4 regions of the Jeotgalibacillus haloalkalitolerans genome follow, and region 3 is predicted to be linked to each of the others. Evidence: riboswitches for the same ligand, from Rfam matches in the RefSeq annotation. Region 3 holds a riboswitch; each other region holds the start of a gene.

Region 1 (6,022 bases), on a different contig from region 3:
TGTAAGGTGCGAAAAGTGTGGTTATGATATAACAAATCAGCAGCTTCCAAGAGTGATTGCAAAAAGAGACGAAGATACCTTACTTATTCAAGTTTCACAAACTCATTCAAGGATACTGAGTCTTAGGGACAATGTTATGTTCCCTGCCATGTATACGGAGGCACTCCTTGTAAAAGGGTATTGGGATGATGTTGAAGAGGAGTTTGATGCTAAAACACTGCTGGACAACGCCAGAACAAATGATTTTTAGTTGAAAATTAATCTAAGTAATAGATAAAACTGTACCCTGAGTTAAAGGCAACTTCCAAACGATTTATTTCATTATACAATTAAACAAAATTGTGTATGGTATCTGACACAAGGAACGTTTCATTATTTATTTTCATAAAAAACATGTATCCGGGACAATTACCCAGATACATGCCTTTAATATTATTCTAAGTTATTGACCGCATAGTCAGCTTCTTCTTGAGTGAACTGTTCACCATATTCAGAAACTAACTGATCACGAATTGCTTCTACCGACATACTCATGTCATCCTGATATGTCTTTGCTTTTTGAAGTGCATTTTCATTCCAATCTGCCTGGATATTATCAATTGCATACTGAGCTTCTTCTTCTAAGAATTGTTCTCCATGTTCTGAGACAAGTTGATCAAAGATTGCAGCTTTGGACATATACATTGAATCAGAATAGTTTTCACCTGATTTTAAGGCATTCTCATTCCAGTCAGCGTCAACATTATCAATTGCATATTGGGCAGCGTCTTCAGGGAATTGCTCTCCATATTCGGAAGTCAATTGGTCAAAAAGGCCAGCCTTTGACATGTACATATTATCAGAGTACATCTGAGCTTTCGTTAAAGCAGACTTAAATTCAGTTGGGACGTCATCCTCAACTGCTTCCTCTTCCGCAGGCTCTTCAGTTTCCTCTGCAGCTGAAGCTTCTTCAGTCTCTACTTCTTCTACCACTTCTTCAGCAACCTCTTCAGTTTCTTCAGCAACATCATTTGCGACTTCTTCCGTGTCACCAAGATTTGCAATCGCACCAAGGACGAAAATCACTGCAATTGTTACAAACCACCAGCGTTTGTAGATCGGCTTCTTTACTTTATCTTTCTTAGCCATTATAAAATCCCCCTAATAGGTATAATTTGTTTCGGATACAATGTTACAGCAAATTTGAAAAAATAAAAGACTTTATTACTTATTTTCTTCCAAAAAATTTACTGAATTTTATGATTTTCATAATTTAAGTGTATGAATGCCATTTTTACATTACATATTTCAAAATTTGAAAAGGGCATAAGGACGGGATAGAATGCATTTATATAAAACAATTTTCACTTAAAAAATCATTTCTTTAATAGTGTTAATTATACAAATACTAGAGTATAGGTATAATGTTTCACTAATTTGTGCTAACATGTACTGGTGTTAAAATACATAAATTAGAATTATGTGGGGGTTTACTTAAATATGAAAAAATTCAGCTACCTTTTATTATTAATTTCAATGCTTGCTTTGGCAGCTTGTTCATCAGAAGAAGATACAAGTAACGGTTCTGGTACAGCAGAGGATTCAAAGGAAAACAAAGAGGAACAATCTGTGGAAGTGGACAAGGGGTTACTAAATGTAGAACTGACACTTCCAGCTTCAATGTTTGAAGGTCAAGATATTGACCAGCTTATCGCTGAGGCAAAAGAAGATGGTGCAAAAGATGTAACGAAAAATGATGACGGTTCTTTAACCTATAAAATGTCTAAATCAGATCATAAGGAAATGATGCAGGAAATCGAAGCTGGTATGGAAGAGTCACTGAATGAGCTCATTACAGGTGAAGATTTTGTTTCGATCAAAGATATATCTCATAATGACTCTTTTGACGAATTTACTGTAACTGTTGAGAAGGAAGCTTTTGAAAATAGCTTTGATGGATTTGGTATTTTGACTTTAGGAATGACAGGAATGATTTATCAGGTGTATGACGGAGAGGACATTGACTCAGCCAAAGTTACGGTTTCTATTGTAGACGAAGCTACTGGGGAAGAATTTGATAAGTATGTTTATCCTGATGATATGGAAGATATCGAAGGCTAATTATAGTCAGATGTTAGTCTGGACATTATCAAATCAATTGAAATAAACAAAACGACCTTGAAAAGTGCAATGCTTTTCAAGGTCGTTTTAAATGTTAACGATCTGCAGTAAATATATCTTGGGTACGGAGACTTCCTTTGCGTAAAAACATAGAAGTCCATAGCCGACTTGTAATTAGTGGATATGTGACATAAATCAAAGAGCAAGCATAAGCATTGCTTTTAATTCGCTATCTCTAAGCCTCCACACTAACCCGCGTAGACCGGTCATTATACAGATCCACATCTAACTCATTCGTCACCTTACTCGTCAACACCCCGGCAGTCATACTGCCACTCACATTCACAGCGGTTCTTCCCATATCAATCAATGGTTCAATGGAAATCAACAGACCCGCTAAGCCGATCGGAAGGTTCAGGGCTGACAGGACAAGGATTGCAGCAAAGGTTGCGCCGCCTCCAACGCCTGCAACACCAAAGGAACTGATTGCCACAACGGCGATGACCGTTAATATAAACGACGGTGTTAGAGGATTGATTCCGACGGTTGGCGCAATCATGATCGCGAGCATGGCAGGATAAACACCTGCACAGCCGTTTTGCCCGATAGATAATCCAAATGAGCCGGCAAAATTAGCCGTCCCATCTTTTACACCTAAATTCTGCTGAGTCCGGATGTTCATCGGCAGAGCACCGGCACTTGTGCGCGTTGTAAACGCAAAAGCGAGAACAGGAAATGCTTTTTTGACAAACGTAACTGGGTTTAGGCCTGAGATTGTCAGCAGGATCAAGTGAATAATAAAGACCACACCGAGTGCAACGTACGAAGCAATCACAAATTTGCCGAGATTGACTATGGCATCAAAGTTTGTTGTGGCGACCGTTCTCGCCATGACCGCAAGCACACCATAAGGCGTTAATCTTAAAATTAATGTCACAACGCGCATGACGATCGCATAAAGAGAGTCGACAATCTTAGAAAATAATTCTGCCTGTTCCGGCTGTTTTCTTCTGACACCAAGGAACGCCAGACCAAGAAAAGCTGCGAAAATGACAACTGAAATCGTGGAAGTCGGGCGTGCACCTGTGAAGTCCAGGAAAACATTTGACGGAACTAAAGCAAGGATTTGCTGCGGAAATGTTACATCCTCTACTGTGCCATACGTTTCTTCTAATGAAGCAGCGCGTCCTGTTTCCGCTTCACCCTGTTCGATTTGAATCGCTTCAAGGTTAAAACCAGCAGTAGTTGCAATCCCGACAGCAGCTGCAATCGCAGTCGTTCCAACCAAAATCCCGATAATGAGTGCGCTGATTTTTCCGATATTCTTTGTTAAAGTCAGCTTCGTAAAAGCCGCAAGAATTGAAATGAAAACCAGCGGGATCGCGATCATCTGTAACAGCCTGATGTAAGAACCGCCAATCAAATTAAACCAATCAGCCGTCGTCGTAATAACGGCAGAATCGGATGGATAGATCCATTGCAATGCAAATCCAAGGATAATCCCGAATGCCAAACCAAGTAAAACCCTTTTCGAAAATGATACGTGCTTCTTTTTAAGAACGTAAAGAAAAATAATGAGAGCAGCTAACACGAATAAATTGACACTAACTAAAAAAATGTCCACAAAACTTCCTCCTCTAAATGAATTTTAAACATAAAAAACTTCCAGTCAGAAAAATAAACTGGAAGAAAAAACATCAATCCAGTCTTATCTATCAAGAAACACTTGCTGGAATTGGCACAGTACTGATGAGTCAGTCTGCTGCCGAGGTGTCATTGGGCCAGTCCCTCAACCTCTCTTGATAAGACGATTTATTGAGTTTATGAAGTATCCCGATAAAAATACTTGGTTTTTATATTAGCGAAACGCAGATGGACTGTCAATATTTATTTTTTCTGTCAAAGAATGCTGTTTGTGAAGTTGGGAAGGGGATACGTACACTGGTTTATATTCGTTTGAGGGCTGAAGTTCGAATTCCTTAGAAATAAGAAGGTGGAGGTATCACAAGTATATTCATCAATTTATTTTGTAGAACTGTAAATTGTAACGCCAGTTAGATAACTCTCGCATCATTTAACGTAATGATGCAGGAGTTATCTCTGTCACTTGAAACATATTTCAATTTGCTACTCTGTTTGATGAAGTAGCATTCATTCTTTTTTTCTGATCTTTACGCTCTAAAAATACTGGTAAGACATTCAGGATGATCGAAATAATTGTTAATACCCACAGTGCCCATTGAAAATTAACGACTTCCCTGACAGCTGACCAGTCTTCTCTTGCTACCTGCCCCGCTACAAAGCTGATCTCTGCACAAAGTGTGAGTGCTGTAAATGATAAGCCTGCAGCCATTGCGAGCTTATAATCCTTTCCTGCAGAAAACAAATAAATATTAATTAGTGTTGCTGCGATTGCAATAAAACCTAATATGATCCACATAACATTTCCCCCATAGATTTCTACTATTAAAATTTTCACTGGCAGGCGCATGATAAAAAACCTGTAAATAGTAAAAATAATTAATATTACCTTATCATAAATTCAATAACTGGAAGCAAATTTCCCAAAATGTATAATTTCTAAATAGAATTCAAAAAAAGCAGCAAAAAGATACTCGGTTGTATCCTTTTGCTGCCTCGCTCAAGTCCAAAGACCCTTAACGTTTAGTCCTCGTTTTTTAAACCCTGTCAAACTCAGATACAGATATAGGCGTGATTGGATCCAGACATACGATACCGCAGAAACAATTCAAGTCTACTGTCAGGCAGATGCCAGTTGCCTGCAGGTTTCTGATGCTGTCTCCAGGGAAGAAATCGCATATTGTTTTTGCTTTTCCATTTTCTTTTTCTTTTACTGATGCTGCAGGCGCACCCCCTCCCATCGGAACTGGAAGTAGTAATTCCAGCTGGACGCAGCACTTATCTTTTTCTCTGTCTTTATCTTTATCCACAAACTTTTTTGCCCGGAAGATAGGTGTTTCAACACACTTTAAAGCGGTCATTCCAGATCCGCCAACAGGTGATTTGTATACGCCACTTCCGATAAACGGTTTGCAATCTCCCTTGCAGTAAAGTGCGAAGGGAATAGTAGTAGGACCATTTCCATTCCCATTAGTCCCGATTGGTGATAGCAGTTTTCTGATTGCCTGGTCACATCCTGTTACACAGCACCCATTATTGTTAGCAGCTACCTCGTCCTGAATTCTCACAATCTCGTGAACAATACCACAGACACATGAATCTTTTTTTTCGCAACACATTTAAATCTCTCCTTTTCATAGTTGTTGTTGCATTAATATGTATATGAAAAGGAGTGACTTAATGCCTGTACAATAGCCTGATAGAAAAAAATAGACGAAATGATTTTAGAGTTTTATAGGAAAGGTGAAGGTGTATTGCCGGGCAAGTGTTCTTAAAATATATAAAGTTTTAATTTATGTAATGCTAGATTCTAAGGTATTAAAATTCTATAGATTTTCCACTAAATTAAGCCCTGCACCGTTTCAATCTCCTGGCTGGTGACAGAATCCCTCCCATTATTTAGTTGACTCCAATACCAAATCCGTTATACTAAAACCATACATACCGACCGGTTAGTTAGTAAAACAAAAGGGGATGGAAGTATGGATTTTTCTTATTCTGCTAAGGTGAAAGATCTTGAGAAAAAGCTCACTTCATTTATGGAGGAGCATGTGTATCCGAATGAAACGGTGTATGAGCGGCAGGTAAATGAAGGGGACAGCCGCTGGAGTAAGGTGCCGCCAATCATGGAAGAGCTGAAGGAGAAGGCAAAGGCTGAGGGGCTGTGGAATTTGTTTTTGCCTGAGAGTGAGTACGGGGCTGGCCTCAGCAATGTAGAGTACGCGCCGCTTTGTGAGATCATGGGGCGTTCGATGATTGGGCCAGAAGTGTTTAATTGTAA
Region 2 (6,022 bases), on a different contig from region 3:
TCTTCTTCTGACAAATTTTCAACCGTATCACCTCCGGATATACCGGCTGAATTGACAAGTGCTGTAACCGGTCCGGCATAATCTTTTGCTTTTTGAAGCAGTCTTTCTCTGTCTTCAGACTCGTTCAGATCTGCTGAGACAATTAACAGTTTCGCTTCGATTCCTGCTTCCTGGCATTTTTCTTTCAGATCATCGAGCTTATCTATATTACGCCCGGCAGCTGTGACTGCTGCGCCGGTTTTTAGTGCCTCTATGACTGTGTGCCAGCCGATTCCACCGGTTGCGCCTGTGACTAAAATGTGCTGATCTTTCAATCCATCCTGTGCAAAAATCATTGGTCATCCTCCTAAAAAGTATTTAGAAGTCTTTACCACTGATTTTTGCGGGCAAACAAAAAAGACTGGAACAAATTGTTTCAGTCTTTTCAACCGTTTCGCTGCGCTTCGAGCGGACGCTTTCCGGACGGCGGTTGCTGAGCCTCATCAGGCAAGCCTTGCGGGGTCTCAGCTTCCCGCTACTCGTCCCGGAGTCGCCGCTCTACGCTCCGCTACACTATGATTATGGAAATCATTTTTGTCGTATAGAATATCTAATATCATTACAACCAGTATTTGCTTTATACCTGCAGCGTCTGGTACGCGCCAACTTTATCAAGTGCCTGGCGCAGGTCAGCGAGCAGGTCTTCGGTGTCTTCCAGACCGACTGACAGACGCAGGAGACCTGAGGTGATACCGCGTGATTCGCGCTCTGATGGCGGCATTGCGGCGTGACTCATGGTTGCAGGGTATGACAGAATTGACTCGACAGCACCCAGGCTGACTGCAAATACAGGAATCTTCATTGCTTCAACGAGTACGCCGGCACTTTTTTTGTCAGGCAGTCTGAAAGATAGTACGGCGCCCGCTCCAGTCGATTGCCTCTGATGAATATGATATCCTGCGTGAAATGAAAAGCCCGGATAATAGACTTCATCAACAAGCGGGTGGTGATGAAGAAACTGTGCAATTTCTCTTGCTGAATCAGATGACTGCTTTAATCTGACGCTGAGTGTTTTTAACCCGCGCAGCAGTAACCAGCTGTCCTGAACACCAAGAATCGAGCCAAATGAATTCTGAATGAATTTCAGCTGTGCGGCAATTTCCTCGTCTTTTACCGCAGCAAGTCCTGCGACCACATCACTGTGACCGGAAAGGAATTTTGTCGCACTGTGTAACACGACATCCGCTCCAAGATCAAGCGGCTTCTGATAAAGCGGCGTCATGAACGTATTATCCACAAACGTCAGACAGCCGTGTGCTTTTGCCACTTTTGCCACGCCTTCAATATCAGTAATATTGAGCGTCGGATTGGATGGCGTCTCCACGTAGATCACTTTGGTATTCGGCTGAACGTTACGTGCCGTTTCATCAAGATCTGTCATATCGATAAATGAATGATCAATATTAAAGCGTGTTAATACTTCTGTGATCATGCGGTACGTGCCGCCGTAGACATCCTTTGAGACGAGGACGTGGTCACCTGCAGAGAGCAGCATGAACGCAGAAGAGATCGCAGCCATTCCTGATGCAAAAGCAAAGCCTGCGTGCCCGTTTTCCAGATCAGCAATGGTTTCTTCAAGTGCTTCACGTGTCGGGTTCCCTGAGCGGCTGTAATCATATGGACCGAATTCATCAATCGACTGCTGATGATAGGTCGATGAGTAATGCAAGGGCACATTGACAGCCCCTGTCTGTTTATCAATATATGATGGCTGGTGCAGTAATTTCGTATCAAAATGACGTGTCATAAATGATCTCCTCCTTTTCCGGCTGCTTCAAGCGCCTGTTTCAAATCAGTGATTAAATCCTCCGACTGTTCAATGCCAACAGAAAAACGTAAAAGTCTGCTACAGACGCCCTTTGCTTCACGTTCTGCCTCAGGAATATCAGCATGCGTCTGGGTAGCAGGATACGTAATAAAGCTTTCCACTCCACCGAGACTTTCAGCAAATGAGATGACCTTAATTGATCTTAAAAATGCATCGATCCATTCTGAATGCTCAAGCCTGAATGACACCATCCCGCCAATTCCCGGATAGATTACGTCTCTTACCTGCGGCTGCGTTTCAAGAAAGGCTGCTACTGCCGCTGCGTTCTGCTGATGGCGGTCCATTCTAAGGGCCAGTGTCTTCATTCCGCGTATTAACAACCATGAATCCATCGGCGAAAGGACGGCGCCTGCTCCGTTGTGGATCGCAAAAAGCTTTTCACAAATCTGTTCACCCTTCGCTGCAACCAGACCTGCAAGCACATCATTGTGACCACCGAGGTATTTTGTTGCACTGTGAATGACGATATCTGCTCCAAGCTCAATTGGACGCTGCAGGTAAGGCGTTAAAAATGTATTATCAACAATGAGATGAATCTGCTGATCGCGGGCAAAATCTGCTACCTGTCTAATGTCCGTTATTTTCATCAGCGGGTTTGTCGGCGTCTCCACAAAGACTGCCTTCACCCGCTCCGTACAGGCCTGCTGGAGTTCATCAGGATTGTTTGTATCAACATACACAAACTCTATGCCATAATGCTCGCTGTAATGATCAAATAAACGGTATGTGCCACCATACAAATCATCAGAAGCTAAAATGGTGTCTCCCGGTTTGTACATTGACAACACCAATTGAACAGCCGCCATTCCTGAGCTTGTTGCAAACCCCTGGTCCGCGCCCTCAAGTGCTGCAATCCCTTCTTCGAGGATCGCCCTCGTCGGATTTTTCGTTCTCGTATAGTCATAGCCGGTGGACTGTCCAAGTCCTTCGTGTCTGTAGGCCGTTGACAGATAGATTGGCGGATTCACCGTTCCCGTTAATTCTTCACTTCTGTTTCCAAGCTGGGCAAGGATGGTTTCAACTGATGTCATAAAAGCAGCTCCTTCAAAATCGTTCTGTATATACAGGAAAAGACCTTCTGATAAGAGAAGGTCTTAGTAAGCATTCTTCTTATCTTCAGGCTGATCGCCTGCTGGAATTAGCACCGTGCACTGCCGGTTGCTGAGGTTTCTAAGGGCCAGTCCCTCCACCTCTCTGGATAAGTTATGAAATTGTCTGAAAATAATAGTTGTTGTCTAGCCTACATCATATTGAGAGAATGTGCAAGATTTTTCACAGAAAAAAATGAAAATGAGAGGAAATATGTGGCTGGAATAAAGGTGGAGCGGGAAGAGCGATGTGACTGCAAATTTCAGGTATGTGAACTGAAATTACATACCCCTGGCCAAATGTGACCCCAATTTCCCGGAATCTGACCCTGGATTCTAAGTAACTGACCTGAAATTTCTAAAATGTGACCCGAAACCCGAGCAGCCCCTTTGAAAAGGAAAAACATCATAAAAACCGCACGCTGGTGTCAGGCAGCGTGCGGTTAAGGGAGGGGGCGTCGCTTTCTTCGGCGCCTTCTTTGTAAAAAGCCGGTGCGAAACGACTGTTTACAGGCTTATATAGTAAGTGCGACGTTTTATTTTTAATTGAGAATGAATCTCATTATTATTGTATACACAATTCAAATCTTTGTCCAGTCTTTAATCAATCTTTTTTTCACCATGGACATTTAAAAACTTTTCAAGGATCGGCTGAAAGCGGTTATGACTTTGCTCCACGTAGCCCGGATCCGCTCTTGGTCCTTCCATATCAACTGTTTTATCACGCTTTTCGATTTCCTGATCATCGTGATCAATCAGATTCTGAATGCCTTCCACCGTCATTTCAGGATGGAATTGAAATGCCAGAATGTGGTCTGTGTAAAAGCCCTGGACTGGTGTTATTTCGGATTTCCCTACCGGCTTAGTACCTTTGGGCAAATCATAAATATCACTGTGCCAGTGAAACATCGGGATGGTGAGCTGATCCACATCAAAGTCTTCAAGAAAAGAGGTATGCCAATTCAATTCTGCCCAGCCCATTTCATATTTTGGAAGACTCGAAACTTCTGTGCCAAGAATATGGGCAATCAATTGGGAGCCAAGGCAAATGCCTATGATTTTCCGCTTTTCATTGATTGCTTTTTCAATGTAATCCACTTCCTTTTGCATCCAGGCAGTTTCAGGCAGCTCCTGTACACTGTTCGGTCCACCTAAAATGACCAGCACATCCTGATCCTTCAGTACAGGGTAATCATCCGGTTTTTTCGCGTCTATATAATGGAGCTCGCAGCCCCAGGCTTTTGACCATTCTTCCAGATACCCCGCGTTGTCATACCAGACGTGCTGCAGACAAATAAACCTCATGACACATTCCTCTTTCCCATGACCTCAGTCATTAATTATTCGATGAACTTGCTGATGCTGCTGCACCTGCTGAGATCGCAGCAAGGACAGCCGCCTGCTGTGCCTGCAGGATCGACTCGATTGTTGATGCAAGTCCCACATCAAGCACGTTATTTTCCTCGACTTTTTTCTGAAGCACAAATCTCACAGCTGTCATAAAGCAAAGATCTTTATGCCATTTAAAGCTTTTAATGGCAACCAGCTGCTCATATGTTTCTTTCACTTCATTTAACAGCGCTGAGGGCGTCCCGGCAAGTGCCAGTACGCCGACAATCGGCAGATGATTACCGCGCAGCTTAATTTTGTTCGTCTTCAGGTCATCCAGCCAGGTAACTGTATTTTGTACGAGCAGCTGTCTGTTATCCTGTCGCCCGTATGTAAGAATCTGTGATAAGAACTGGCGGTTATTCCCCTTAGCCAGAACGATATGGAGCTGATCATAGTAATAAGCCATATCGTCGAGCAGTTCCTCCTCTTCCCCTTCTTCTTCTGCAAGCAGCACAGATAACGGATAATCTTCATGTGACGTTAAGAAGAAGTGCTGCTTTTTCATACCGCTGTACATACTTTTAGCGCGCTTCACGTGCTCATCCATTTCCTCTTCTGAACCTGTGTCGAGTGAAACGTAGAGGGCATACGCTGCAATGTAGGCATGCGGACTTCTTGAAAAACCTGCTTCGATCAACTTTTCATAGACAAGCATCATGTCATCAAATGATTTTTTCGGTTCATCAAAGTTTGATACCAGCAGCCCTGTCAGCATCAGCCGCAGATCTGCTGATTGAATATAGGAAAACTGGCTGGACTCTTTCTTGATTTTTTCATTTAAAGAAATCAGTCTCTTAAGTTCAAACGGCTTTTCAGCAGCCACCAGCTGACCGGCTAACATCATAAGCGATGTATTGCTGACACGCCAGCGGTATTTCTTTCTGAGCTGTTCATAAATTGACAGGTATTGTTTGATTTGCTCGTTTGTGTCCATTTGAATCACCCTTTTGACTTATTGTATAGCTTTTTTGCCATTACACCTGGCCAAGAAACGCTTCAAGCTGAGCTGAATCCTGAATTGACTGGTTACATTCCTTACTGTCATAGCAAATATACTGTCCGTAGGATTTCAGCCCCTCTGATTCACGCGGCTTATTCTGAATGCTTGTCAGCGCCACGTCACCAAAACGGTTGCATAGGCTGCAGATCCCTTTTTTAGCTGAAATCACATACCTTCCCTGTATTCCCTTCAACTTTCCATCTCTTACATATACAAAATACTGTTTACTCTGCCCGATATCCTTCCACCCAAGGTAAGTCAGTGCACGAAAATCCATATTTTCAAGATCAGGAACAGGTAATTTTTTCACCTTTGGAAAAAGCCCGCGTAAATCTGCAGGTGTCACGTCTGGAAATGATGTTCTGTATGGCATCAGATCCATCAGAAATTTCGTCCGCTCTTCTTCAGTTTCAAGGGATGCAATACCTGAAATCAGCTTCTCCTGATCAGGTGTCAGGTGTTGAAATATATCATGCACCTTTGCTTCTGCCGCTTCTTTTACCGCAGTTTTAACTCCCTCATCCGAAGTCACGTTCGCCTGCCTCTGCATACCGATAATCTGTGATTTAATCATATTAAATTGTTCATTAGAGATAAAATGCTCCATATAAAAAAGCCCCTTTACTTCATTTGAACTTATACTTTATATACTGTATATGTTACTCAATAGTTTCA
Region 3 (6,022 bases):
GTGTGCGGCCAGGTGATTTGAATTGTATTTCCTGAAAAATCACTGCCGTTACAGTAAAGCTGATTTTCAAGGTTGTAAGGCTTTAGCATGGGCTTTACGAAAAAATCGATGCCGCCGCTGACGATATTCAGCGGGACATTTTCTTTTCTTGTATAGCTGACAAAATCACCAAAGCCATCACGGATTTCAGCCGTTTCGACAACATACTGAATGATCTCTTCTTTTAGAGAAGAAGGGAGGGTTGCGAACATTTTCCCTACGCCCTCGCGGATTGATATTTCCCGGGAAAGAATTTGATCTTTAATCGGCTCCCAGCCCGGGGGATCAAAGTGCTGCATAATTGAAATGATGTTGTCGGATTTTGTGATGGTGCCATCAAAATCACAAAAGATTACGCTTGGCATGCGCTCACCCCCATAATGCAAGTGCCTTCTCAAGCTCTGCTGACTTTGCGGCAGCATCTTCCAGCGTACCGCCTGCCTGAACTTCAGCAATCGCATCACGGAAAGCTTTTGCACCGGCTGCCGCGCCTCCAGGGTGACCGTGAATACCGCCGCCGGCATTGATAATTGAGTCTTTTCCAAAGTCCTCAATCAGCTGTGGAACCAGTCCTGGATGAATACCGGCTGATGGCACAGGGAATGCGCGTTTCAGGCGGCTGTCAGATGTAAGTGCATCCCTGATCGCAAATGTTTCGCTTTTTTCCATCGCCACACTGCCATATGGAGAAGGGAACAGCACGAAGTCTGCACCTGCAAGACGAAGCAGTTTGCCAAGCAATACCTGATTTGAAATGCCGTACAGCGGTGAAGCTGTAAATGCACCGGATACAGCAGGGTGAGCCATAATCGGTACATCAATATATGGATCTTCAGCAAGACTCTGCAGTGTATCAAGCCCGTAAGCAAAAACGTTAAACAGTAATGCATTCGCACCAAGCGAGACTGCTTTTCTTGCTTTCTCTTTTAAATCAAACGTTCTGCCTGAAAGGTTTACTGCATATAACGTCCGGTGACCTGTACGTTCATATTCTTCATTCAGCACCTTCACACCTCGGCGGATCCGGTCTTCAAAAGGGGTGAGCGGATTATCAAATAAAATCTCATCATCCTTTACAAGATCAACCCCACCTGCAGCCTGGGCACGGAGCTGTTCTTCGAAAAGATCTGTTCCGCGGCCGATCATCCCCTTGAAAATACTCATCAGAAGCGGGCGGTCATGTACGCCAAGCTTGTTTCTAATTGAATCAATTCCAAACTGGGGACCGGGGAACTGCTGCTCAAGTGCTTCATCAAGCTCAATATCTACAAGCTTTACTTCACCATCAAGTGACAGCTTTCCAAAAATCGTTGTCAGGATCGCCGGAATATCAGCGCTGAAGTTTGCCGCAGGATACGCAATCTTAATCAGTCCCGCCTTGCGCTCACCGAGGTGAGCCGCTGCATCTGAAGGCGTTGTTTCACTGACAGAGACAACTTCACCCTTATGTTTTTTTAACTGCTCCTGATCAACCGCGGGTAGGTCCGTCCATGAACCGACCGTCAGCCCAAGCGCAATAGACTCAGCCTTTTTTTCCAAATTTCCTTTTGCATCATGTACAAGATAAGTCGCTGTGATTTTTGACATAAAAGACATCCTTTCAAAAACAGAAATAAAAAATCCGCTCCCAAAGAGGAAGCGGACATCAAAATGAACGTTCTTCCTCTTATCCTTCAGCTGTCGCTGTGAGAATTAGCACCTTGAATCAGCGTTAGCCGAAACAGGTTGCCGGGTTTCATCGGGCTCGTCCCTCCACCTGCTCTTTATAAGAGTTGTATAACGTATTCAGTTAGTTTTAAAATCATGTACCGAATTATGGCAGACATCTTCAAAAACGTCAAGCAGATTTTTCAGAAAATTATATTTTTGATTTTTGAATTTATGAGTATAAATTGTGATGTGCTTTATAAATTGGCGGGTGATTTACGCTGCAGGGGGACGCTTTCCGCGGCCGGGCGGTGAGCCAGCAGGCTTCGCCATTGCCTCATCTGTCCCTTCCTGCCGCAGCCCCTTACGCTTCAATCACCCGCTGTGCAGGTACTATGATTTTTTAACAAAGTAAAAATATGAGAGATAGTTGATCAACCAACTATATATTTTTCAAAGATAACTCAGCTGTTGACCGGAGTGGAGGGCGGCGACTCCGGGACGAATAGAGGGGAGCTGAGACCCCGGAAGCCGCAGGCTGAGGAGGCTCAGCAACCTCCGTCCGGAAAGCGTCCGCCTGAAACGCAGGTCAACAGCGGTTCCCGGAAGCCCCCAAAAAATAAATTTAAAAAACCCGTTGACAAACCGTCACTCTATTCCGTAAACTTGCAATTATGAAATCGCAATAAACCAAAAACATCCAACTACATATACCACTCTTATCGAGAGTTGGCTGAGGGAATTGGCCCTATGAAGCCCGGCAACCGGCCCCGCTGTATACATAACAGCAGGGACACGGTGCTACATCCAACAGACGTAATGGTCTGAGAGATAAGAGGTCGAATCAGTCTAATTCTGCCTCTTTCTATCTTAGAAAGGGGCTTTTTATTTTTCACTTTTATAAAAAGCAATTAGTGAATTTGCACAGCAGATGATTGGAGCGTAAGGCGGCGACTCCGGGACGATTAGTTGGAAGCTGAGACCCCGCAGGCGAAGCCGAGGAGGTCTAATGGAGCCACAAAACGGCTCATCCAGGAAAGCGTCCGCCTGAAGCGGAAATCATCTGCCGGCTTGAAGCAAACAAGGAGCGTGAAACAATGGGTAAGGCAGAACGGTTGAAAAAAGCACGGCCGCCGGTACAGAAAAATACACATGATGGCAGACTTCCACCTGGTCAGACGCTGACAGAAAAATTTCCGATTCTGCATGAAGGCGAAGTCCCTGAATACAATCTTGCTACATGGGATTTCACGCTGTTTGGAGAAGGTGCAACGAAAAAGACATTCACTTATGACGAGCTCATGCAGCTGCCGCAGACGACAATCGTAAAAGATATTCACTGCGTGACAAGGTGGTCAAGGTTTGACAATGCTTTTACCGGCGTCACAATAAAGGATTTGCTGAAAGATTTTGAGATCCCTGAAGGCACGAAGCACGTTATGATTTATGGAGATCATGACTACGAGACGAACTTACCGCTTGAGGATCTGCTAAAAGAAGACATTCTGCTGGCGCACTCTTTTGAAGGGAAGCCGCTGACAGCCAAGCATGGTTATCCATTCAGACTGGTCGTACCGCACCTGTATTTCTGGAAGAGTGTGAAGTGGATCAGAGGAATTGAATTTTTACAGGAAGACCGCCCGGGGTTCTGGGAACGCAACGGATTTCACAATTACGGAGAAGTATTCAGAGAAGAGCGTTTTTCAGGAGAGGACTTAGATATTCCTGAAGATGAGTGGCATAAAAAAGAATTTGATTAAAGGAGAGGAACGTCAATGACAAATGTACGTGAGCATGTGTATGAACCATTTACTGAACAGAGTGTCCTCGTTTATTTAGAGAAAAAGGGACTCATTACAGATAAAGAGCAGGTAACGTGTAAGGAAGTTGGGGATGGTAATCTGAACTATGTGTTTATAGTAAAGGATTTGCAGACTGACAAATCGCTTGTCGTTAAGCAGGCGCTGCCTTATGCAAAGGTTGTCGGTGAAAGCTGGCCGTTATCGCTCGACCGTGCACGTATTGAACGCCAGGCACTGCAGGAAGCAGCGAAATATGTACCGACGCTTGTACCGGAAGTATTCGATTATGACGATGACTATGCAGTGACAGTAATGGAAGACCTGTCAGATCACGTGATTCTGAGAAAAGGGTTACTTGAAGGAAACCTTTATCCTCACATTTCAGAACATATCGGAACGTATCTTGCTGAAAACCTGTTCAACGCCTCTGATGAAGCGCTTGGACCGATTGAAAAGAAAAAGCTGGCACGTCAGTTTGTGAATCCGGACTTGTGTGATATTACTGAAAAACTTGTTTTCACAGACCCATATCAGAATGCTGAATCCAATTCCTACCCTGAAAATCTTCAGGAAGCAGTGGAGTCACTGTGGCAGGACGATCGTCTAATCTTTGAAGTCGCAAAATTGAAAAAACAATTCCTGACTGAAGGAGAAACATTGCTGCACGGAGACCTTCATACAGGCAGTGTGTTTGTAACGGAAGAGTCTACAAAAGTAATTGACCCTGAATTTGCATTCTATGGTCCGGCAGGCTTTGATATCGGTGCATTCATTGCTAACCTGACGCTAAACTATATTGCCCAGCAGGAAAGAGCGGATGAAAGTAATCGTCATGAGATCAGTGACTACCTGCTTGAGACGATCGAACAGACTTGGGCAGTATTTGAAAAGCGCTACCGCGAGCTGCTGTTAGAAAAAGGCTTTGAAGAGAGACAGCGGACAGATCAGTATGCAGATTACGTACTTGAAAAGATCTGGCAGGATACGCTCGGATTTGCCGGCTGTAAAACGATCCGCCGCATCATCGGCCTTGCACATGTTGAAGATATTGATGGAATTGAAGACGAAACAGGCAGACTGCAGGCACAGCAGCGCGCGATTGAAACGGGCAGATCACTGATTTTCAACCGTTCTGTATGGCGCTCGCCGAAAAGCCTGACTGCTTATCTGAAGGGGCTGGCAAAATGACGAATTTTATTAAACCGGTCATCTGGGAAGGCGATGCAATTCGTCTGTTAAATCAGCAGAAGCTTCCCCGAGAAGTGGAATATATCTTTTTAAAAACAATTGAAGATGTGTGGAACAGCATAACAGAATTGAAAGTACGAGGCGCACCTGCAATCGGGATCACAGCAGCTTTCGGGCTTGCTCTGTGGGCGAAAAACAGCGGGCTGAATGAGCTTGAGATTCTGAAGTCAGAGCTTGCTGTAAAAGCAGTCTATCTGAATTCCTCCCGTCCGACAGCGGTTAACCTGTCATGGGCGCTTCAGAGGTTACTCAAAGCAGCTGAAGAAGAAGCCTCTGCTGCGAAAGTAATTGAGCGCCTTGAAACAGAGGCAATCCTGATTCAACAGCAGGATGAAGAAACGTGTAAGCGCATTGGGGAGTACGGCTTTTCGCTGCTTCCTGATGACGCAACGGTTCTCACTCACTGCAATACAGGCGCAATCGCTACTTCCAAATACGGTACAGCACTTGGCGCATTTTATATCGCAAAAGAGCAGGGTTCTGATATTCACGTATATGCAACTGAAACGAGACCAGTCCTGCAGGGAGCAAGGCTGACTGCATGGGAACTCCAGCAGGCAGACATTGCCGTCACGCTGATCACAGACAACATGGCTGCTCATGTACTTAAAACGAAAAATATCGATGCAATTTTAGTAGGTGCCGACAGAATTACAGCCAATGGCGACACAGCAAACAAAATCGGTACATACGGCCTTGCCATTTTAGCAAAAGCCCACGGTATCCCATTCTACGTAGCTGCACCGCTATCCACCATTGATCTCGAAACAGCAACCGGCGATGACATCGTGATTGAAGAAAGGCACGCAGAAGAAATCACCCATATCGGCGGCAAGCGCATCGCACCGGAAGACATCAACGTATTCAACCCGGCATTCGACGTCACGCCACACGGTTTAATCTCAGGCATCGTGACGGAAAAAGGGATTGTGACGGGAGATTACCAGACAAAATTAAAAGCATTGTTTGAAGGTGTAACGGTTTAAAATTACTGACTTATAAAAGAATATCAAAGTTTATGCACAGCAGATGATTGGAGCGGAGGGCGGCGACTCCGGGACGATTAGAGGGAAGCTGAGACCCCGCAACCGAAGGTGAGGAGGCTCAGCAACCTCCGTCCGGAAAGCGTCCGCCCGAAGCGGAAATCATCAGCCCGAATATAGGACACCATTTTACCCTGACACTTTACCAAATTAACCTTTTAAAGGAGTGCAGAAAATGAAAAAAGGACTTACTTTACTTTTACTCTTACTAACATTCATCCTTGCAGCATGTACCGACCAGCA
Region 4 (6,022 bases), on a different contig from region 3:
GTGATGAACTGACAATCTGTACGCGGGTAGGATACCAGCTTTTTTTCATACAGATCCTGCACCGTTTTCAGTACGTTGGATGGACTGTATTTATAGCGTCTGTTCATTTTTGCCTGCAGTGATGACAGACTGTGCAGACTCGGCGCCTGCATCTTCTTCAGCTTTTTCTCCGCTTTTACGACTGTCCCTTTAGTTTCAGCATTATTTTCGATCCCATGCTGCTTCAGCGTATCTTCTGCTTCTTCTCTCTTTTTAAAAGTGGTTTTATGCTTTGTCTGAAAAGCCTTTCCACTCTCTTTATGGTCCGCAATCAGCTGAAAGAACGGTTCAGGCTTAAAGTTTTCAATCTCATGCTGCCTCTGCCAGATCATATATAAAGTCGGCGTCTGAACACGCCCGAGACTGAATGGACCATCTACCCCTTTTTCCTGTAAAAGCAATGTGTAAAGCCTTGAGATATTCATTCCGACCAGCCAGTCACTGACCTGTCTCGTCTGCGCTTCATCATATAGTGAAAGATAATCTTCACCATTACGCAGCTCCTGAAACCCTTTTCTGATCACATCTTTTTCAAGCGAGTTAATCCATAAACGCTTTGTCGGCTTATGCATCATTCCTGCCTGCTCAATAATGGACCTTGCAATATTCTCCCCTTCTCTGTCACTGTCAGTCGCTACAACAATCTGATCTGCTTTTCTGAGAAGTCCTTTGACAATATTGAATTGTGCACGCTTTGCGTATGGCACTGTAAACTTAAATTCTTCCGGAATCATCGGCAGCGTATCAAGCTTCCACCGCTTCCACTCAGGCTTGTACTTCTGAGGTTCCTCTAATGAAACTAAATGACCGAATCCCCATGTAATAGCCGCTCCGCCCGGGAACAATGGATCTTCAATATGAAAATAGCCATCTGTTTTTCTGGATGTGTGAAAAGCATCTGCATAGCTTTTTGCCTGTGAAGGTTTTTCTGCGAGAATGACTGTAAACAAAGGAATTCCTCCTAGTATTGGTCCGAAGCATCAATCGGGGATTTGTGTTCTTATCATATCATGGGACGGGTGAGATGGCGAACACTTATTCTGGGGTGTGGTTCGTGAGGGGAGGTTCGGAGAATGATTGTCGATGTTCGGAGATTACATGCCGGTGTTCAAAGAATAACAGGAGGTGTTCGGAGAAAAAACGGGGTGGTTCAAAGAATATCACGCCTTGTTCTTAGAAAAGTGAAATTTGACCTATGCCCAATCAACAAAAAATCCGGAATATATCACAAAAGATATATTCCGGACGGTTGTTATTAATATTATACGTTAGCGTCTTTCTTCAGCGCATCTGCTTTGTCTGTTCTTTCCCATGGAAGGTCAAGATCATTACGGCCGAAGTGTCCGTAAGCAGCTGTCTGCTTGTAGATCGGGCGGCGAAGGTCAAGCATTTTAATAATGCCTGCAGGACGAAGGTCAAAGTGATTACGGATCAGCTCAACCAGTGTATCCTCTTCCACTTTACCGGTACCGAACGTGTTAACAGAAATTGATACAGGCTGCGCTACGCCGATTGCGTATGCAAGCTGTACTTCACATTTATCAGCAAGGCCTGCTGCAACAATGTTCTTTGCAACATAACGTGCAGCATAAGCACCTGAACGGTCAACTTTAGTTGCATCCTTACCTGAGAATGCACCGCCGCCGTGGCGTGCATATCCACCGTAAGTATCTACGATGATCTTACGGCCAGTCAGACCAGCATCTCCCTGAGGTCCGCCGATTACAAAGCGTCCAGTCGGGTTGATGAAGTATTTAGTCTCTTCATCAATTAATTCTGCCGGTACCACGTGATTGATCACGTGCTCCTTCAGGTTACGCTGAATACGCTCAAGACTGACTTCCGGGTGGTGCTGTGTTGAAATAACAATTGTATCTACGCGAACCGGCTTGTCATTTTCATCATATTCAACTGTTACCTGTGTCTTACCATCAGGACGAAGGTAAGGAAGGATATCTTCTTTACGTACTTCAGTCAGACGGCGTGACAGTTTATGTGCAAGTGAAATTGGCAGTGGCATCAATTCAGCTGTTTCGTTATTTGCATAACCGAACATAAGCCCCTGGTCGCCGGCACCGATTGATTCGATTTCAGCGTCAGTCATTTGGCTTTCACGGTCTTCAAGCGCACGGTCAACTCCTGCAGCGATGTCAGGTGACTGCTCATCAATAGAAGTTAATACTGCACAAGTATCCGCATCAAAACCGTATTTAGCACGTGTATAACCGATTTCCTTGATCGTCTCACGCACGATCTTAGGGATATCTACATAAGTAGAAGTTGAGATTTCTCCCGCTACCAGAACAAGTCCGGTTGTAACAGAAGTTTCGCACGCCACGCGGGCATTCGGATCATCCTTCAGAATTGCATCAAGAATTGAATCAGAAATCTGATCACAGATTTTATCCGGATGTCCCTCAGTTACGGACTCGGATGTAAATAAACGACGTTTAACAGACATATAAGTCTCCTCCTTGTGAAGCAAATAGTCGACGGTACTCATTACCCTTAGAGATCGAACGTTAACCTACCAGATCATCCAAGTTTCGGCTAAAAATAAAAGAAACCTCTCCCCAATTACATGTTTGAGGAAAGGTTCATAATCAGTTCGCCTTTCACTCTTATCGTTCAAGACAAAAGTCTTGCTCCAGGTTAGCACCTTCGCTCTAAATTGTTGGACCGCAAAAGCATCATGCTTTTTTGCAGAGCAGGTTGCTGGGTTTCATAGGGCCTGTCCCTCCACCAGCTCGGGATAAGAGTATCCGTTCAAAAAACTATCATACGGAAATGCATGTCCAATGTCAATCATAATATACAATTATAGATAATAAGTTAGTTTCTACATAAATGTATCTTAGTATCAGCAGCGTTGATCGCAGTGGAAGGCGGCGACTCCGGGACGATTAGTTGGAAGCTGAGACCCCGCAGCCGTAGGCGAGGAGGCTCAGCAACAACCGTCCGGAAAGCGTCCGCCTGAAACGGAGATCAGACGCCAAAATTCTAAATCCAAACAATTTAAGAATTTTTAACGAAATCACCAATTAGTATAGACTATTAATTTGAATGTGTTATACTAATTTCGAACAAAGGTGAATGACTTACTGAAAAGGTGGGAGATAACATGACAACAATCCGAAACACTTCAGAATTAAAAGAACTATTAATGAGCGAACGCGTGAATAAAAACCTTTCTGTACCTCAATTAGTGGAAAAAGTATTAATGAGAGAAGAAGGTACATTAACTTCTACCGGTGCTGTGAAAGCAGAAACCGGAACTTATACAGGCCGCTCACCTAAAGATAAATTTATTGTAGATGAGCCTTCTGTGCGCGACAAAATTGACTGGGGTAAAGTCAATCAGCCGATCTCTGAGGATTCATTTGACCGTTTATATACAAAAGTGCTGAATCACCTCGGTGAAAAAGAAGAAGTATTTGTGTTTGAAGGATTTGCAGGAGCTGACGCTGCTTCCCGCCTTCCGATCCGTGTCGTAAATGAGCGTGCATGGCATAACCTTTTTGCTCACCAGCTGTTTATCAGACCTGAAAAAGGTGAAGCCTGGACCAGCCAAAATGAGTCGCCATTTACAATTTTATCGGCTCCATCATTAAAAGCAGATCCTCAAACAGATGGAACGAATTCAGAAACGTTTATCGTTGTATCGTTTGAACAGAGAACGATTTTAATTGGCGGAACTGAATATGCAGGTGAGATGAAAAAATCAATATTCTCAGTCATGAATTACCTGCTGCCTCAAAATGATATCCTGCCGATGCACTGTTCTGCAAATGTTGGTGCTGAAGGCGATGTTGCATTGTTCTTCGGACTTTCAGGAACTGGTAAAACAACGCTGTCTGCAGATGCTGACCGTAAGCTCATTGGGGATGATGAGCACGGCTGGTCTGATAATGGCGTATTCAATATTGAAGGCGGATGCTACGCGAAATGTATTAACCTTTCACAGGAAAAGGAGCCACAGATCTTTGATGCAATCCGCTTTGGTTCAGTACTTGAAAATGTTGTACTTGACCCTGAAACACATGAAGCGGACTATGATGATTCATCACTGACTGAAAATACACGTGCAGCCTATCCACTGCAGGCGATGAGAAATATCGTGGATCCGAGCAGAGCCGGTCACCCGAATACGATTGTATTCCTGACTGCTGATGCATTTGGCGTATTGCCTCCAATCGCCAAACTGACAAAAGAACAGGCGATGTACCACTTCCTGAGCGGCTATACATCTAAGCTTGCAGGTACTGAAAGAGGTATTACTGAACCGGAAGCAACGTTCTCAACGTGCTTCGGATCTCCTTTCCTGCCACTTGAGCCGACAGTATACGCTGAAATGCTCGGTAAAAAGCTTGAAGAGCACGATGCTGAAGTATACCTAGTGAATACAGGATGGACTGGCGGAGCATATGGCACTGGTTCTCGTATGAAGCTTGCCTACACAAGAGCCATGGTCAGAGCTGCACTACACGGTGAACTGGCAAACGCTGAAACAGCTAAGAATGGGCTGTTCGGACTTGAAACACCGCTTCACGTACCTGGTGTGCCTGATGATGTGCTGCAGCCACGATTTGCATGGAAGAATGAAAGTGAATACGAAGAAAAAGCGATGGAACTTGCAATGAAATTTAAAGAGAACTTTAAGAAGTTCACAAGCGTGGATGAGCGAATCGCCAAACTTGGTGGTCCAGTCGTATAATTCAAAAAAGATGAGACACTTTTGTCTCATCTTTTTTTATTCGTTTCACTGCGCTTCACTATGATATCTTTTATTTAATTCGCATTATAATAATAATTAGTTTGTAGACTCCAATGACTTCATTTCAAAATAAATGGTTGTCTTCTGACCGGTCCACTCTAATTTATAGATTTCCGCAACTCCGCGGACTTCACCTGCAATTGAGTTTTTCACTTCCAGTGGAATATGCATTGGGTACAGCCTGTACTCATCTTTCACCAGCTTGAAAAAGTTATTTTCAATTCTCTCTTCTCTTCCTTTTGTCACAATCATCGTGTTTAATTCCAACGGCATGCCCATGAGATTCAGCTCCTTTGTTTTTTCATCCAGTCTGTGAGTTTCTTTACTGTCGCAATGTTATCAAGCGGTGGAAATGCATGATGAAAATCCGGATAATACCAGCTCTCCACCTTTTTATGATGCTCTTTCAGCTTTTGTTCCAACTGATAAGCGTGCTCCGGTGAAACATTATCATCCAGCTCCCCGTGAATAATCAGCACAGGGCAGTTTATTTTCTCAATTTCATTCAGCGGCGTACGCCAGTCGTAGGCTTCAGGTACTTTTGCCGGGGAACCGCCGATCACACGCTTCATCATCCTTCTCATATCTTTTCGTTCCTGATAGGTCAGCACCATATCTGATACCCCATTCCAGGTCACGACTGATGAAATGCCGGCATCTTCAATTCCTGCAATTAAAGCCATGACGCCCCCTCTTGAAAAGCCGAATACGTGTAAATGACCTGAAAATCCTGGGTGATTCCGTAAAATGATATTCCCATTTACCGCATCCATCCGGTCTTCTCCGGCAAAATCTTCGTTCCCTTCCCCTCCTCTGTTTCCCCGGTAATACGGGGCAAAGACGATAAACCCCTGAGAAGCGAACTGTGCAATTCGGGATGGTCTGACCATACCGATTCCTTTAATGCCGCCACGTAAATATAAAAAGCCGTCATACTTACCTGCTTTTACAGGCTCCGCAAGTAGTCCTTTCACCTTTAAACCTTCAGACCAGTATAGAACTTCATGCATGATAATCGCAGGGTTTGGCGATGGATAAGGATATTTTCGAATGATTTCTCCGTTTTTACCCAATGCTCCTCCCTCCGTCCAATTTCTGCTCAATATATTCAATGGATAACCTGACCGTTTCATCTTTCATGATAAAACTGAAGTCATCCTGAAAACGTTCAGATAAAAGATCTCCTGTAACCATGACCGGTCCATCCGT

What was found. Region 3 has a riboswitch for S-adenosylmethionine ahead of UFB30_RS01935 (2,3-diketo-5-methylthiopentyl-1-phosphate enolase). Riboswitches for the same ligand answer to the same signal wherever they lie in the genome.
Region 1: linked by a shared signal. The riboswitch ahead of UFB30_RS10265 (L-cystine transporter) and the one ahead of UFB30_RS01935 (2,3-diketo-5-methylthiopentyl-1-phosphate enolase) in region 3 are both predicted to bind S-adenosylmethionine.
Region 2: linked by a shared signal. The riboswitch ahead of UFB30_RS13545 (methionine biosynthesis PLP-dependent protein) and the one ahead of UFB30_RS01935 (2,3-diketo-5-methylthiopentyl-1-phosphate enolase) in region 3 are both predicted to bind S-adenosylmethionine.
Region 4: linked by a shared signal. The riboswitch ahead of metK (methionine adenosyltransferase) and the one ahead of UFB30_RS01935 (2,3-diketo-5-methylthiopentyl-1-phosphate enolase) in region 3 are both predicted to bind S-adenosylmethionine.

The regions. Positions count from the first base shown of each region.
Region 1 covers NZ_JAXQNN010000003.1:45,937-51,958, forward strand. Annotated here, with positions in the region: gene UFB30_RS10250 (hypothetical protein) at 1-250, shown strand, start outside; gene UFB30_RS10255 (Ltp family lipoprotein) at 433-1,128, opposite strand; gene UFB30_RS10260 (hypothetical protein) at 1,480-2,100, shown strand; gene UFB30_RS10265 (L-cystine transporter) at 2,336-3,724, opposite strand; SAM riboswitch class I at 3,806-3,909, opposite strand; gene UFB30_RS10270 (hypothetical protein) at 4,220-4,540, opposite strand; gene UFB30_RS10275 (CotY/CotZ family spore coat protein) at 4,779-5,360, opposite strand; gene UFB30_RS10280 (acyl-CoA dehydrogenase) at 5,724-6,022, shown strand, end outside.
Region 2 covers NZ_JAXQNN010000005.1:113,183-119,204, forward strand. Annotated here, with positions in the region: gene UFB30_RS13535 (SDR family NAD(P)-dependent oxidoreductase) at 1-335, opposite strand, end outside; gene metC (cystathionine beta-lyase) at 617-1,786, opposite strand; gene UFB30_RS13545 (methionine biosynthesis PLP-dependent protein) at 1,783-2,898, opposite strand; SAM riboswitch class I at 2,975-3,072, opposite strand; gene UFB30_RS13550 (type 1 glutamine amidotransferase) at 3,556-4,260, opposite strand; gene UFB30_RS13555 (DUF4003 family protein) at 4,292-5,281, opposite strand; gene UFB30_RS13560 (FusB/FusC family EF-G-binding protein) at 5,322-5,954, opposite strand.
Region 3 covers NZ_JAXQNN010000001.1:393,874-399,895, forward strand. Annotated here, with positions in the region: gene UFB30_RS01930 (2-hydroxy-3-keto-5-methylthiopentenyl-1-phosphate phosphatase) at 1-404, opposite strand, end outside; gene UFB30_RS01935 (2,3-diketo-5-methylthiopentyl-1-phosphate enolase) at 409-1,626, opposite strand; SAM riboswitch class I at 1,703-1,811, opposite strand; SAM riboswitch class I at 2,403-2,524, shown strand; gene UFB30_RS01940 (sulfite oxidase-like oxidoreductase) at 2,784-3,446, shown strand; gene mtnK (S-methyl-5-thioribose kinase) at 3,462-4,676, shown strand; gene mtnA (S-methyl-5-thioribose-1-phosphate isomerase) at 4,673-5,722, shown strand; gene UFB30_RS01955 (sugar ABC transporter substrate-binding protein) at 5,955-6,022, shown strand, end outside.
Region 4 covers NZ_JAXQNN010000002.1:963,490-969,511, forward strand. Annotated here, with positions in the region: gene UFB30_RS09865 (type IA DNA topoisomerase) at 1-989, opposite strand, end outside; gene metK (methionine adenosyltransferase) at 1,301-2,500, opposite strand; SAM riboswitch class I at 2,658-2,798, opposite strand; gene pckA (phosphoenolpyruvate carboxykinase (ATP)) at 3,161-4,753, shown strand; gene UFB30_RS09880 (DUF2584 family protein) at 4,850-5,092, opposite strand; gene UFB30_RS09885 (alpha/beta hydrolase family protein) at 5,098-5,823, opposite strand; gene ytkD (RNA deprotection pyrophosphohydrolase) at 5,879-6,022, opposite strand, start outside.